Regions from separate parts of the Mesobacillus subterraneus genome, predicted to be linked through region 2. Evidence: a T-box and tRNA genes for the amino acid it is inferred to sense, from the RefSeq annotation. Region 2 holds a T-box; the other regions hold tRNA genes.

Region 1 (5,063 bases), 1.3 Mb from region 2:
GAGTTAACATTTCATGTCCCAACCCAAGGCTGGCAGCAAGCGGCATTCCGTGGATGTTCCCAGATGGTGAAGTATCTGCTGTATTCAGGTCACCATGTGCATCATACCAAATCACACCCAGATTTTTATAGTGCTTAGATACACCAGTCAAAGTGCCAATCGCAATACTGTGGTCTCCTCCTAATACAAGTGGGAATGATCCAGAATCAATAATCCTGTCTACCTCATCAGCAAGCAAAGCATTTTTCTCTGCTACAAGCTCCAGATTGCGAAGATTGCTGTTAGGATCAATCTTTACCTCTGGTCTTCCAACGGCTATATCTCCCAAATCCTCTATCTCATCAAATAACACTCTCAATCGTTCATTTATTCCAGCATAACGGATCGCACTTGGGCCCATGTCGACTCCCCTTCTCATCTGCCCCAAATCCATCGGCATGCCAATAATCGAAAGTTTCTTCATATATTTCTCCCCCTTGCTTTCTCTTATCTACACTCTATTTTAAACGCTTTCATTCAAATGACTCAACCGGACAGTTTCATGAATATATATACGGTTTGGAATTCAGCGAATTTACGGACTGATTTAAGGGATTCATACCACCAACTCGTTAGAGAGTGTGAACATTCTTGGTGAAGAAATACGGCAGCCCCCACCCTTCGATCTGCACTTTCTTGTCAGGTTGGGGCTCCTCAGCCTGAAACCTGTCACAATAACTGCTTTTTCTTGACAGCTTTGAGTTCCGATACCTGAAACCTGTCATAATAAGTGCTTTTTCTTGACAACTTTGGGCTCCTCAGCCTGAAACCTGTCATAATAACTGCCTTTTCTTGACAACTTTGAGCTCCGCAGCCTGAAACCTGTCATAATAACTGCCTTTTCTTGACAACTTTGAGCTCCGCAGCCTGAAACCTGTCATAATAACTGCCTTTTCTTGACAACTTTGAGCTCCTCAGCCTGAAACCTGTCATAATAACTGCAATTTCTTGACAGCTTAGGGCTCCGCAGCCTGAAACCTGTCACAATAACTGCTTTTTCTTGACAGCTTTGAGTTCCGATACCTGAAACCTGTCATAATAACTGCCTTTTCTTGACAACTTTGGGCTCCTCAGCCTGAAACCTGTCATAATAACTGCCTTTTCTTGACAACTTTGAGCTCCGCAGCCTGTAACCTGTCATAATAACTGCAATTTCTTGACAGCTTAGGTCTCCGCATCCTGAGACCTGTCACAATAACTGCTTTTTCTTGACAGCTTTGAGCTCCATTAGCTGAAACCCGTCACAATTACACTGGCTTCTTGACAACTCTAGCCCTTTCTCCTGCTACGCTGTCTGAACACTGTCCCATTACTGATATCCCTGATATAGAAGGGCAATAATCCACCAAACTGTTTGGAGGGAAATAATAAAAAAAGCCATAAACCCGGTTGGATTTATGGCTGAAATGGTATTTATGTAGTGTGATGGTGGAGCCTAGCGGGATCGAACCGCTGACCTCCTGCGTGCAAGGCAGGCGCTCTCCCAGCTGAGCTAAGGACCCAATTGGAGCGGAAGACGGGATTCGAACCCGCGACCCCAACCTTGGCAAGGTTGTATTCTACCACTGAACTACTTCCGCATGATTTTATTATAATAGATAAAACCCCTAAAAATAAAGGATTAAGTTCATTCTTAGGGGTCTTAACATGAGTGAGCCATGAAGGACTCGAACCTTCGACCCTCTGATTAAAAGTCAGATGCTCTACCGACTGAGCTAATGGCTCAAATTTAAAGTGGGACAAAGATTGCCTCCACCCATTTATATTCCCTGTCGCATCTGATGCTCAAAAGACCTTCGGTCTTTCTCGCAGATTGCCAGGGAGGAAACTCAATGCAGCGAGCAATCTGCTCTACCGACTGAGCTAATGGCTCGTTAATGGCTGGGCTAGCTGGATTCGAACCAACGCATGTCGCAGTCAAAGTGCGATGCCTTACCGCTTGGCTATAGCCCAATGAAAAAAATAAAAAGGACATTAATAGCTTGTCCAATTTTAATATGTATTAAAATGGTGGAGGGGGACGGATTCGAACCGCCGAACCCGGAGGGAGCGGATTTACAGTCCGCCGCGTTTAGCCACTTCGCTACCCCTCCACATATAAGTGCTTCTGTACCTAGTTAGATGCTCAAATTCCCTTCGGGATTTTTCGCATGCTTCCGCTGAAGTTATTCAAGGAAGAAAGAAGCATGGTGCCGGCAAGAGGACTTGAACCCCCAACCTACTGATTACAAGTCAGTTGCTCTACCAATTGAGCTACACCGGCATGTTAATGAAGATTAATTTCATCAGGTAAAAAAAATCATGGTGGAGGATGACGGGATCGAACCGCCGACCCTCTGCTTGTAAGGCAGATGCTCTCCCAGCTGAGCTAATCCTCCATTATTAAATTCCCTGATGTTTTTATCACTGGTGTGAAAAAATCTTGGTGACCCCTACGGGATTCGAACCCGTGTTACCGCCGTGAAAGGGCGGTGTCTTAACCGCTTGACCAAGGGGCCATTAATAATATTTTCAGAGCTTCCAAGCGGGCTCGAACCGCTGACCTCTTCCTTACCATGGAAGTGCTCTACCTGCTGAGCTATGGAAGCATTTTGCTGCCAGCTCAAATGACTTTTGTCATTTAGAGATAATGGCTCCGCAGGTAGGATTCGAACCTACGACCGCTCGGTTAACAGCCGAGTGCTCTACCACTGAGCTACTGCGGAATAATGGTAATTTTACATAACTCTTGCAGAAGATTCGGCTGCCTCATCTTAGAAGTGATCCAAGATGAAAAAGCATCATCGCCCGGCGGCGTCCTACTCTCACAGGGGGAAACCCCCAACTACCATCGGCGCTGAGAAGCTTAACTTCCGTGTTCGGTATGGGAACGGGTGTGACCTTCTCGCTATCGCCACCAGACTATTTGGTTTGAGGTTTTATTCCCTCAAAACTAGATAATGTGTAAGAAGAATTCAAGAAAAACGAGTCATCTAATTTGGTTAAGTCCTCGAACGATTAGTATCAGTCAGCTCCACACGTCACCGCGCTTCCACCTCTGACCTATCAACCTGATCATCTTTCAGGGTTCTTACTAGCTTGCGCTATGGGAAATCTCATCTTGAGGGGGCTTCATGCTTAGATGCTTTCAGCACTTATCCCGTCCGCACATAGCTACCCAGCGATGCCTTTGGCAAGACAACTGGTACACCAGCGGTGCGTCCATCCCGGTCCTCTCGTACTAAGGACAGCTCCTCTCAAATTTCCTGCGCCCACGACGGATAGGGACCGAACTGTCTCACGACGTTCTGAACCCAGCTCGCGTACCGCTTTAATGGGCGAACAGCCCAACCCTTGGGACCGACTACAGCCCCAGGATGCGATGAGCCGACATCGAGGTGCCAAACCTCCCCGTCGATGTGGACTCTTGGGGGAGATAAGCCTGTTATCCCCGGGGTAGCTTTTATCCGTTGAGCGATACTCTTCCATGCGGAACCACCGGATCACTAAGCCCGACTTTCGTCCCTGCTCGACTTGTAGGTCTCGCAGTCAAGCTCCCTTGTGCCTTTACACTCTGCGAATGATTTCCAACCATTCTGAGGGAACCTTTGGGCGCCTCCGTTACTCTTTAGGAGGCGACCGCCCCAGTCAAACTGCCCACCTGACACTGTCTCCCGCCCCGATCAGGGGCGTGGGTTAGAATTTCAATACAGCCAGGGTAGTATCCCACCAGCGCCTCCACCGAAGCTGGCGCTCCGGTTTCTCAGGCTCCTACCTATCCTGTACAAGCTGTACCAAAATTCAATATCAGGCTACAGTAAAGCTCCACGGGGTCTTTCCGTCCTGTCGCGGGTAACCTGCATCTTCACAGGTACTATAATTTCACCGAGTCTCTCGTTGAGACAGTGCCCAGATCGTTACGCCTTTCGTGCGGGTCGGAACTTACCCGACAAGGAATTTCGCTACCTTAGGACCGTTATAGTTACGCCGTTTACTGGGGCTTCGATTCAGAGCTTCGCGTGAGCTAACCCCTCCTCTTAACCTTCCAGCACCGGGCAGGCGTCAGCCCCTATACTTCGCCTTGCGGCTTCGCAGAGACCTGTGTTTTTGCTAAACAGTCGCCTGGTATATTCACTGCGGCTCATCTAGGCTATTCACCCAAATGAGCACCCCTTCTCCCGAAGTTACGGGGTCATTTTGCCGAGTTCCTTAACGAGAGTTCTCTCGCTCACCTTAGGATTCTCTCCTCGCCTACCTGTGTCGGTTTGCGGTACGGGCACCTTTTATCTCGCTAGAGGCTTTTCTTGGCAGTGTGAAATCAGGAACTTCGGTACTATATTTCCCTCGCTGTCACAGCTCAGCCTTCACGCAAGCGGGATTTGCCTCACTTGCAGCCTTACTGCTTAGACGCGCATATCCAACAGCGCGCTTACCCTATCCTACTGCGTCCCCCCATTGCTCAAACGATAAAGAGGTGGTACAGGAATATCAACCTGTTGTCCATCGCCTACGCCTTTCTACTCGGCTTAGGTCCCGACTAACCCTGAGAGGACGAGCCTTCCTCAGGAAACCTTGGGCATTCGGTGGATGGGATTCTCACCCATCTTTCGCTACTCATACCGGCATTCTCACTTCTAAGCGCTCCACCAGTCCTTACGGTCTGACTTCAACGCCCTTAGAACGCTCTCCTACCACTGACATCTAAGATGTCAATCCACAGCTTCGGTGATACGTTTAGCCCCGGTACATTTTCGGCGCAGAGTCACTCGACCAGTGAGCTATTACGCACTCTTTAAATGGTGGCTGCTTCTAAGCCAACATCCTGGTTGTCTAAGCAACTCCACATCCTTTTCCACTTAACGTATACTTTGGGACCTTAGCTGGTGGTCTGGGCTGTTTCCCTTTTGACTACGGATCTTATCACTCGCAGTCTGACTCCCACGGATAAGTCTTTGGCATTCGGAGTTTGTCTGAATTCGGTAACCCGATGAGGGCCCCTAGTCCAAACAGTGCTCTACCTCCAAGACTCTTACAACGTGAGGCTA
Region 2 (5,063 bases):
TAGCCTCCAGGAGCATTCCCTGTTTCCATTCCTGGCAGCCATAGAAATCGATCTCATCAACTTTTAGGAGTTCTTTTAAAATAGTCATCATTTGCGAGAGAACTTCTGAGAAAGATAAAGATAGTCAGCCAGCGCTGATCAAATCAAAAAATCTGCTCTTTAGTTCTAATATAATCTCGCGTTCCAATAATTCTTCCATATATATCACCTGTTTTAAAATCACTTAACAGCGATTTGTAAGTAGCTGTTTGGACAGGCAGCAGCCCGAAAAAACTAAAATGATTCATCACGCGGCAAGGTAATATCCAAATATTTGTAAAATATAACAATTACTATTCATTATACCATAGACCTAGTAAAATAGTATGATATAAAAAGACAATCTTTTTAGTATTAGCTGACAAATGAATTTAACTTCAACTTAAATAAGACCTTGACTTTATAGCACTATAAATTATATAATACTCTTTGTGTAAAATATCGCAGCCTATGTGGTCTATATTATGTATGTATTTTGTTCCTCAAACTTTGTTTGATGGTGTATCTCGTAACCCGCTGCTGCTAGGGCGAAGGTACATGAAAACAAAATACCCATAAATATTTAATCACAATCTGTTTTTATTTTACAAAATAAAAACTAAGGAGGAGTCATTCATGGCTCGTTATACCAGCCCAAGCTGGAAACTATCCCGCCGTCTTGGAATTTCACTAAGCGGTACAGGTAAAGAATTAGAAAAACGCCCTTACGCACCAGGTCCTCATGGTCCTAACCAGCGTAAAAAATTATCCGAATACGGATTACAACTTCAAGAGAAGCAAAAGCTTCGTCACATGTACGGAGTTACTGAGCGCCAGTTCCGTAACTTGTTCGACAAAGCAGGCAAAATGCCTGGTAAGCACGGCGAAAACTTCATGATTCTTCTTGAAGCTCGTCTTGACAACGTTGTTTACCGTCTTGGTCTTGCTCGCACTCGTCGCGCAGCTCGCCAGTTAGTAAACCACGGTCACATCATGGTTGATGGCGCTCGCGTAGATATCCCATCTTACCGCGTAGCACCAGGTCAGACAATCACACTTCGTGAAAAGTCTCGCAACCTTGATGTTGTTAAAGAAGCTATCGAAGTGAACAACTTCGTACCTGACTTCTTGACTTTCGACGCAGACAAGCTAGAAGGAACTTTCACTCGTATGCCTGAGCGTTCTGAACTTCCAGCTGAAATCAACGAAGCTCTTATCGTTGAATTCTACTCTCGTTAATAGAGTGCTTTATAAAACCCCGGCCATTTTGGCTGGGGTTTTTGTTTTTATAAATATTCTTTTTTCTGATTTCGTATGCTTCATAACTCAACTAAAATACGGCCCCTGTTTTACCAGGAAGGCCGTTTTCTTAATCTTATATCGGTGGTATGCCTGATGACGGACAGTAATCTCGTTCCACCAGCGATTTTTGTCCGTCTTACCCATGATGACGGACAGTTTTTCCGTTCCACCAGCGATAATTGTCTGTCATCCCTAGTGTAGATCTATCTTCAGTCCATTCTAGTACTTAATCATAAAGTACTTCTTCTTGCCGCGACGGACGATGGTGAACTGTCCCTCGATCTTGTCTGCATCGCTAAGGACGTATGCTGTATCGGTGACACGCTCTCCGTTCAGGGAGACTGCACCGTTCGTTACATCCTCACGCGCCTGGCGCTTGGATGGCGAGATGTTTGCTGCAACAAGCAAGTCCACTAGACCTTGTTCTTCTTCTCCTTCTACTGTAAAAGAAGGAACGTCCTTGAAGCCTTGCTTGATCTCATCAGCGCTCAGGTTTTTGATGTCACCGCTGAAAAGGGCCGCTGAAATCCTGATTGCCTGCTGAAGGGATTCTTCGCCATGGATCATGCGGGTCATTTCTTCAGCAAGGGCTTTTTGAGCCTCGCGAAGATGTGGTTCTTCCTCGACTGCTTTCGCAAGCGCCTCGATTTCTTCTTTTTCTAAGAAAGTGAAGAATTTCAAGTATTTCACTACATCGGCATCAGCTGTGTTGATCCAGAACTGGTAGAACTCGTATGGAGACGTCTTTTCCGGGTCGAGCCATACAGCGCCGCTTTCTGACTTTCCGAATTTCGTTCCGTCTGCTTTCGTAACAAGCGGGATTGTCAGGCCGAAAGCTTTTGAGCCTTCTGCAGACATTTTACGGATCAGTTCGAGACCTGTCGTAATATTGCCCCACTGGTCGCTGCCGCCAATCTGGAGCTTGCAGTCGTGCTTTTCGTATAAGTGGTAGAAATCCATTGCCTGCAGGATTGTGTAAGTGAATTCTGTAAAAGAAATACCTGTTTCAAGTCTTGAAGCGATTGTATCCTTCGCAAGCATGTAGTTTACGCCGACGTTCTTCCCGAAGTCACGGAGGAATGTAACAATATCCATGGACCCAGCCCAGTCATAGTTGTTAACCATTATGGCTCCATTTTCGCCCTCAACGTTAAAGATCTTCTCAAGCTGCTTTTGGATACCTTCCACATTCAACTGAACTTGCTCGAGCGTCTGTAATTTGCGCTCCTCACTCTTTCCGCTTGGGTCGCCAATTAAGCCGGTCGCTCCACCGACAAGAACAATCGGACGATGCCCTGCATTTTGGAAACGGCGAAGTGTCAGAAACGGAAGGAGGTGACCGATATGCATGCTGTCCGCTGTTGGATCGACACCGCAGTAAAGAGAGATTTTTTCCTTTGAAAGCAAATCCTTCATTCCCTCTTCATCTGTTTGTTGGTAAATAATCCCGCGCCATTCGAGGTCTTTTAGTAATTCCATCTTTTCTTCCTCCATTCGGAAATATATTTCGTAACCGGATTTTTGCGAAAAATAAAAAACGCCCCTGCAATAAATGCAGGGGCGCTGTATGCGCGGTACCACCCGGCTTGAAAACAACATAAAAAAATGTCTTCCACTCAATAAAATAACGGTTAAACCGGCCGCGGCTACTATGTGATCCCACTTCACTGCGGCGCTCGGGGAGGTAATTCATCCTTCTGTTTGTACCGGCTCACAGCGGCCGCCGGCTTTCTGGAACATGGACAGAAGCACTACTCATTCCCTTCACAGCTTTTTACTATAAAGTTAATAAAGCATTTTTACCATAAAGAGAGACTTGTTGTCAAATTCGACATAAATTTTCAGAAAAATGCACATTAACAGCTATTCGACAGCCTGTTTATGCTATAATGTATGTGATTTTAGGGGGAATGATATGAATGCATGAAGGAAAACAGGCTTGGAAAGAGAAGCTTAAATCCTTTGGTGCTTTTTTTACGAATAAAAAGACCGTAAAAGGAGCCAGGATTACTTATTCGGTTGTCTGGAACATGCTGTTGTTATTGATCATTGTATTGGTTCTCGGCGGCGGTTTCGCCGCAGGTGCAGGTGCAGGCTACTTCGCATCCCTTGTCAAAGATGAACAAATCCGACCTTATGAAAACATGAGGAAAGATATATACAACTATGAAGAAACCTCGGATTTATATTTTGATAATGATGTTTATCTTGGCAAGCTTCGAACGGACCTTTACCGTGAGGAAGTCAAGCTTGACGATATGTCGAAGCATTTGGTAAATGCAGTGGTCGCAACAGAAGATGAGTACTTTTACGAGCATGATGGCGTTGTTCCAAAAGCGATCATGCGCGCACTATTCCAGGAAGTCACAAACTCAGCGACATCCTCCGGAGGAAGTACACTTACACAACAGCTCATCAAAAACCAGATTTTGACTAATGAAATTTCCTTCGAGCGTAAAGCGAAAGAAATCCTGCTCGCCCTTCGTCTCGAAAAATTCTTTGATAAAAAGGAAATTCTTGAAGCTTACTTGAATGTCGCCACGTTTGGCCGGAATGCGAATGGCAGCAACATTGCCGGTGTCCAGGCCGCAGCGAAGGGAATCTTCGGAAAAGAAGCGAAAGACCTGACTTTACCTCAGGCCGCTTTTATCGCAGGTCTTCCACAGAGTCCATTCGGCTATACACCTTTCAGCAGTGACCATGGGAAGCTCAAGGATCCAGCAGGGCTTGAGCCAGGCCTGTCCCAGATACAAGACAGTCGTTACCAGGATGCATGGAGCTGGTTTCATTACCGATGATGAGTTCAAGGATGCGATCAACTACGATATAACCAAGGATTTTGTAAAAGAAGTTCCTAGTGATAACACGGTTGAGGAATATCCTTTCCTGACGTTTGAAATCGAGGCCCGTTCAGTAGAAATCCTGGCTAATATACTGGCCGAGCGAGATGGATATGAACTTGAAGATTTGAAAAAAGACGAGAAATTACTGGCAGAATATCATGCACTTGCTGACCGTGACCTTCGCCAGAATGGCTATAAGATTTATACAACTATCAATAAAGATATTTATGTAAAGATGCAGGAAACAGCAAAGAATTACCCTTACTATGGCAGAGATAAACCTCAGGAAGTTCCTGACCCGGATGACCCTAACAAAATGACAGTAGTCCAGGAGCCTGTTGAAATCGGTGCAACTCTCATAGAAAACAAAACTGGTAAAATCATCAGTTTTGTCGGCGGCCGCAACTTTAAGCGTGAACAGACTAACCACGCCACCAGGGCTCCGCGACAGAACGGATCGACGATGAAGCCGCTTTTGGTTTATGCACCAGCAATGGAGCTCGGAAAATTGCATCCTGGTTCCGTTCTGCCAGATGTTCAAGTGTTTTTGAACGGAGCTGGAAAAGCCTGGCCTAACAACTATGATATGAGATACAGCGGTTTAACCACTGCAAGACATGCATTGACGAAGTCTTACAACGTTCCGGCTGTTCTAGCTTATAAAAACATACTAAACCAGCGCCCGGCGAACTTCCTTGATAAAATGGGCTTTTCGAATTTAAAACCAGATGACTATACCAACAAATCAACCGCTATCGGTTCATTACGCGGCGGTGTCACTGTTGAAGAAAACACCAACGCATTTGGCACATTCGCAAATGGCGGTAAGTTCATCGATGCTTATATGATCGAGAAGATTGTCGACAAAAATGGCGAAGTCGTATTCCAACATAAATCTGA
Region 3 (5,063 bases), 2.3 Mb from region 2:
GCCGCAGCGAAAGCGAGTCTGAATAGGGCGAGTTAGTATGTGGTCGTAGACCCGAAACCAGGTGATCTACCCATGTCCAGGGTGAAGGTTGGGTAACACCAACTGGAGGCTTCGAACCCACGCACGTTGAAAAGTGCGGGGATGAGGTGTGGGTAGCGGAGAAATTCCAATCGAACTTGGAGATAGCTGGTTCTCTCCGAAATAGCTTTAGGGCTAGCCTCACGTTGTAAGAGTCTTGGAGGTAGAGCACTGTTTGGACTAGGGGCCCTCATCGGGTTACCGAATTCAGACAAACTCCGAATGCCAAAGACTTATCCGTGGGAGTCAGACTGCGAGTGATAAGATCCGTAGTCAAAAGGGAAACAGCCCAGACCACCAGCTAAGGTCCCAAAGTATACGTTAAGTGGAAAAGGATGTGGAGTTGCTTAGACAACCAGGATGTTGGCTTAGAAGCAGCCACCATTTAAAGAGTGCGTAATAGCTCACTGGTCGAGTGACTCTGCGCCGAAAATGTACCGGGGCTAAACGTATCACCGAAGCTGTGGATTGACATCTTAGATGTCAGTGGTAGGAGAGCGTTCTAAGGGCGTTGAAGTCAGACCGTAAGGACTGGTGGAGCGCTTAGAAGTGAGAATGCCGGTATGAGTAGCGAAAGATGGGTGAGAATCCCATCCACCGAATGCCCAAGGTTTCCTGAGGAAGGCTCGTCCTCTCAGGGTTAGTCGGGACCTAAGCCGAGTAAAGGCGTAGGCGATGGACAATGGGTTGATATTCCTGTACCACCTCTTTATCGTTTGAGCAATGGGGGGACGCAGTAGGATAGGGTAAGCGCGCTGTTGGATATGCGCGTCTAAGCAGTAAGGCTGCAAGTGAGGCAAATCCCGCTTGCGTGAAGGCTGAGCTGTGACAGCGAGGGAAATATAGTACCGAAGTTCCTGATTTCACACTGCCAAGAAAAGCCTCTAGCGAGATAAAAGGTGCCCGTACCGCAAACCGACACAGGTAGGCGAGGAGAGAATCCTAAGGTGAGCGAGAGAACTCTCGTTAAGGAACTCGGCAAAATGACCCCGTAACTTCGGGAGAAGGGGTGCTCATTTGGGTGAATAGCCTAGATGAGCCGCAGTGAATAAGTACCAGGCGACTGTTTAGCAAAAACACAGGTCTCTGCGAAGCCGCAAGGCGAAGTATAGGGGCTGACGCCTGCCCGGTGCTGGAAGGTTAAGAGGAGGGGTTAGCTCACGCGAAGCTCTGAATCGAAGCCCCAGTAAACGGCGGCCGTAACTATAACGGTCCTAAGGTAGCGAAATTCCTTGTCGGGTAAGTTCCGACCCGCACGAAAGGCGTAACGATCTGGGCACTGTCTCAACGAGAGACTCGGTGAAATTATAGTACCTGTGAAGATGCAGGTTACCCGCGACAGGACGGAAAGACCCCGTGGAGCTTTACTGTAGCCTGATATTGAATTTTGGTACAGCTTGTACAGGATAGGTAGGAGCCTGAGAAACCGGAGCGCCAGCTTCGGTGGAGGCGCTGGTGGGATACTACCCTGGCTGTATTGAAATTCTAACCCACGCCCCTGATCGGGGCGGGAGACAGTGTCAGGTGGGCAGTTTGACTGGGGCGGTCGCCTCCTAAAGAGTAACGGAGGCGCCCAAAGGTTCCCTCAGAATGGTTGGAAATCATTCGCAGAGTGTAAAGGCACAAGGGAGCTTGACTGCGAGACCTACAAGTCGAGCAGGGACGAAAGTCGGGCTTAGTGATCCGGTGGTTCCGCATGGAAGGGCCATCGCTCAACGGATAAAAGCTACCCCGGGGATAACAGGCTTATCTCCCCCCAAGAGTCCACATCGACGGGGAGGTTTGGCACCTCGATGTCGGCTCATCGCATCCTGGGGCTGTAGTCGGTCCCAAGGGTTGGGCTGTTCGCCCATTAAAGCGGTACGCGAGCTGGGTTCAGAACGTCGTGAGACAGTTCGGTCCCTATCCGTCGTGGGCGCAGGAAATTTGAGAGGAGCTGTCCTTAGTACGAGAGGACCGGGATGGACGCACCGCTGGTGTACCAGTTGTCTTGCCAAAGGCATCGCTGGGTAGCTATGTGCGGACGGGATAAGTGCTGAAAGCATCTAAGCATGAAGCCCCCCTCAAGATGAGATTTCCCATAGCGCAAGCTAGTAAGAACCCTGAAAGATGATCAGGTTGATAGGTCAGAGGTGGAAGCGCGGTGACGTGTGGAGCTGACTGATACTAATCGTTCGAGGACTTAACCAAATTAGATTACTCGTTTTTCTTGAATTCTTCTTACACATTATCTAGTTTTGAGGGAATAAAAGTTTTTATTATCGTAACAAAAACTTTTTAAAATTTTCTCTTGCAAAATGCATAAAAGACAGTATAATAGATATTGTCTTTGAAAAAATGTCTGGTGGCGATGGCGAGAAGGTCACACCCGTTCCCATACCGAACACGGAAGTTAAGCTTCTCAGCGCCGATGGTAGTTGGGGGTTTCCCCCTGTGAGAGTAGGACGCCGCCGGGCAGGATGCATTTTGATCCTCTTCAAAGATACGGATCGTGTATCCAAGTCGGAGAAATCATTATTATTCCGCAGTAGCTCAGTGGTAGAGCACTCGGCTGTTAACCGAGCGGTCGTAGGTTCGAATCCTACCTGCGGAGCCAATTTGGAGAGCTGTCCGAGAGGTCGAAGGAGCACGATTGGAAATCGTGTAGACGGTCAACGCTGTCTCAAGGGTTCGAATCCCTTGCTCTCCGCCATAGAATTTTATATCTGGCCCCTTGGTCAAGCGGTTAAGACACCGCCCTTTCACGGCGGTAACACGGGTTCGAATCCCGTAGGGGTCACCAAACGGAGGATTAGCTCAGCTGGGAGAGCATCTGCCTTACAAGCAGAGGGTCGGCGGTTCGATCCCGTCATCCTCCACCATAAATATTTTAAAAGATTATTACCGTCGCGGGGTGGAGCAACGAGCGTTACTTCACTGTATGAACTGCGAGTTGTACCGATCGAGCAGCAGCTTGAATAAGCTTCCTGAGATCGGGACAGTCATTGCTCTCAAAGAGCATGCACAAAACAATCTTATTATTACCGTCGCGGGGTGGAGCAGTCCGGTAGCTCGTCGGGCTCATAACCCGAAGGTCGCAGGTTCAAATCCTGCCCCCGCAATCTGGTCCCGTGGTGTAGCGGTTAACATGCCTGCCTGTCACGCAGGAGATCGCCGGTTCGATCCCGGTCGGGACCGCCATTTTTATTAAGTGGCTCAGTAGCTCAGTCGGTAGAGCAAGTTGCTCACATCATCGAATAAGCTTCTACGGCAACTTGCGAGAAAGACCGAAGGTCATTCGAGCAAAGGACCTAAACCATTAAAAGTTTAGACTACAATATCATAGTGGCTCAGTAGCTCAGTCGGTAGAGCAAAGGACTGAAAATCCTTGTGTCGGCGGTTCGATTCCGTCCTGAGCCACCATTTATACAATACCTGGTTATTCAGGGGATTTAAAAAATGGTTTTTTAACACCAGAAAAAATGTTATAGTGGAGGGGTAGCGAAGTGGCTAAACGCGGCGGACTGTAAATCCGCTCCCTCAGGGTTCGGCGGTTCGAATCCGTCCCCCTCCACCACTTAATATAGGGGTATAGTTTAAAGGTAGAACGAAGGTCTCCAAAACCTTTGGTGTGGGTTCGATTCCTACTACCCCTGCCAATTTTATAATGGCGATTGTGGCGAAGTGGTTAACGCACCTGATTGTGGTTCAGGCATTCGTGGGTTCGATTCCCATCAGTCGCCCCATTATAATCACATTTTCAGTAATAAATGAATACTATATATTGGGCTATAGCCAAGCGGTAAGGCATCGCACTTTGACTGCGACATGCGTTGGTTCGAATCCAGCTAGCCCAGCCATTTTTTGCGGAAGTAGTTCAGTGGTAGAATACAACCTTGCCAAGGTTGGGGTCGCGGGTTCGAATCCCGTCTTCCGCTCCAAAAATATATGGCGGCATAGCCAAGTGGTAAGGCAAAGGTCTGCAAAACCTTTATTCACCGGTTCAAATCCGGTTGCCGCCTCCACTAACTCATTAGTGGCAGCAAGAAAGCAAGACATTTTAATATGCCGGTGTGGCGGAATTGGCAGACGCGCACGACTCAAAATCGTGTTCCTTCTGGAGTGTCGGTTCGACCCCGACCACCGGTACCACTTTTATTATAAACAGGTTTTCCTGTTTTCTTTATTTCATAAAGATATGTATGCGGGTGTAGTTTAGTGGTAAAACCTCAGCCTTCCAAGCTGATGATGAGGGTTCGATTCCCTTCACCCGCTCCATACATACGTGACTAACGCAGTATGTCGTTTCCAGAAAACGATATGCTGCGTTTTTTCTTTGCCAGTGTTATCACTGAACCTGTTTTCATAGTGTTCGTAAAATAAACGGAGAAATTTCGCTTAAATTGAATATGACCCTTATTTTCACTAAAATAAGGGTCGGTTTTCCGTCTATTTAGATAAAATCATTGGACTTTGTCTTATTTTTAACCGTTAGCCGGAATATCTCCGCTTATTCTAGCTTCATAAGCGTCCTCTACATACAATAACCGGAATATCTCCGCTTATTTCACTTCTTAAGCAGCATGCACTATATATACAATAGCCTGAAATTTTCCGCTTATACCTACATGATGGTCACCAATGAATGATCATCACCCAAAAAGAAAAAGGATGCATCAGCATCTGATCATTCTATATGTGCCAGTCCCTCCATGGATTTGGGTAAACATGTTCATTAATGATTGTGTCATTTTTTGCATGCTCTCGGGTGCAGTTGAGGGTCTTAAATATACAATCTGCAGGGCATTTGTCGTTGATGCTGTTACGGCAGATCTTTCGGAATCTACAAATGGGCTGCCGAATGGACCTTGTTCATCTGCAGAGGTGATTAAGTTGGCAAGGTTATTGGTTCTTCCATTTAGACCTTTATATTCTTCTCCTTCTTCTCCGATTTTAATCGATACAGTTCCTATCAGCTTGTCACTGTCATAAACTCCTATTGGAAT

What was found. A T-box is a leader RNA that pairs with one kind of tRNA and senses whether it is charged. The one in region 2 lies ahead of tyrS (tyrosine--tRNA ligase), so its partner is inferred to be a tRNA-Tyr.
Region 1: it encodes a tRNA-Tyr, which carries the amino acid that the T-box ahead of tyrS (tyrosine--tRNA ligase) is inferred to sense. The anticodon was not compared.
Region 3: it encodes a tRNA-Tyr, which carries the amino acid that the T-box ahead of tyrS (tyrosine--tRNA ligase) is inferred to sense. The anticodon was not compared.

Annotation. Positions count from the first base shown of each region.
Region 1 is NZ_CP129019.1:4,228,711-4,233,773, forward strand. Features, by position in the region: gene rocF (arginase) at 1-463, opposite strand, end outside; tRNA gene LC048_RS22010 (tRNA-Ala) at 1,466-1,541, opposite strand; tRNA gene LC048_RS22015 (tRNA-Gly) at 1,545-1,619, opposite strand; tRNA gene LC048_RS22020 (tRNA-Lys) at 1,692-1,764, opposite strand; tRNA gene LC048_RS22025 (tRNA-Gln) at 1,918-1,992, opposite strand; tRNA gene LC048_RS22030 (tRNA-Tyr) at 2,048-2,132, opposite strand; tRNA gene LC048_RS22035 (tRNA-Thr) at 2,227-2,302, opposite strand; tRNA gene LC048_RS22040 (tRNA-Val) at 2,342-2,417, opposite strand; tRNA gene LC048_RS22045 (tRNA-Glu) at 2,463-2,537, opposite strand; tRNA gene LC048_RS22050 (tRNA-Thr) at 2,555-2,627, opposite strand; tRNA gene LC048_RS22055 (tRNA-Asn) at 2,670-2,744, opposite strand; rRNA gene rrf (5S ribosomal RNA) at 2,825-2,940, opposite strand; rRNA gene LC048_RS22065 (23S ribosomal RNA) at 3,017-5,063, opposite strand, start outside.
Region 2 is NZ_CP129019.1:707,925-712,987, reverse strand. Features, by position in the region: gene LC048_RS03545 (sensor domain-containing diguanylate cyclase) at 1-91, opposite strand, end outside; gene rpsD (30S ribosomal protein S4) at 655-1,257, shown strand; gene tyrS (tyrosine--tRNA ligase) at 1,540-2,799, opposite strand; T-box leader at 2,874-3,097, opposite strand; partial or broken gene LC048_RS03530 (transglycosylase domain-containing protein) at 3,240-5,063, shown strand, end outside.
Region 3 is NZ_CP129019.1:3,184,228-3,189,290, reverse strand. Features, by position in the region: rRNA gene LC048_RS16595 (23S ribosomal RNA) at 1-2,268, shown strand, start outside; rRNA gene rrf (5S ribosomal RNA) at 2,419-2,534, shown strand; tRNA gene LC048_RS16585 (tRNA-Asn) at 2,600-2,674, shown strand; tRNA gene LC048_RS16580 (tRNA-Ser) at 2,679-2,770, shown strand; tRNA gene LC048_RS16575 (tRNA-Glu) at 2,786-2,860, shown strand; tRNA gene LC048_RS16570 (tRNA-Val) at 2,864-2,939, shown strand; tRNA gene LC048_RS16565 (tRNA-Met) at 3,106-3,179, shown strand; tRNA gene LC048_RS16560 (tRNA-Asp) at 3,183-3,258, shown strand; tRNA gene LC048_RS16555 (tRNA-Phe) at 3,405-3,480, shown strand; tRNA gene LC048_RS16550 (tRNA-Tyr) at 3,550-3,634, shown strand; tRNA gene LC048_RS16545 (tRNA-Trp) at 3,643-3,716, shown strand; tRNA gene LC048_RS16540 (tRNA-His) at 3,728-3,803, shown strand; tRNA gene LC048_RS16535 (tRNA-Gln) at 3,843-3,917, shown strand; tRNA gene LC048_RS16530 (tRNA-Gly) at 3,924-3,998, shown strand; tRNA gene LC048_RS16525 (tRNA-Cys) at 4,008-4,082, shown strand; tRNA gene LC048_RS16520 (tRNA-Leu) at 4,125-4,209, shown strand; tRNA gene LC048_RS16515 (tRNA-Gly) at 4,262-4,335, shown strand; gene LC048_RS16510 (B3/B4 domain-containing protein) at 4,734-5,063, opposite strand, start outside.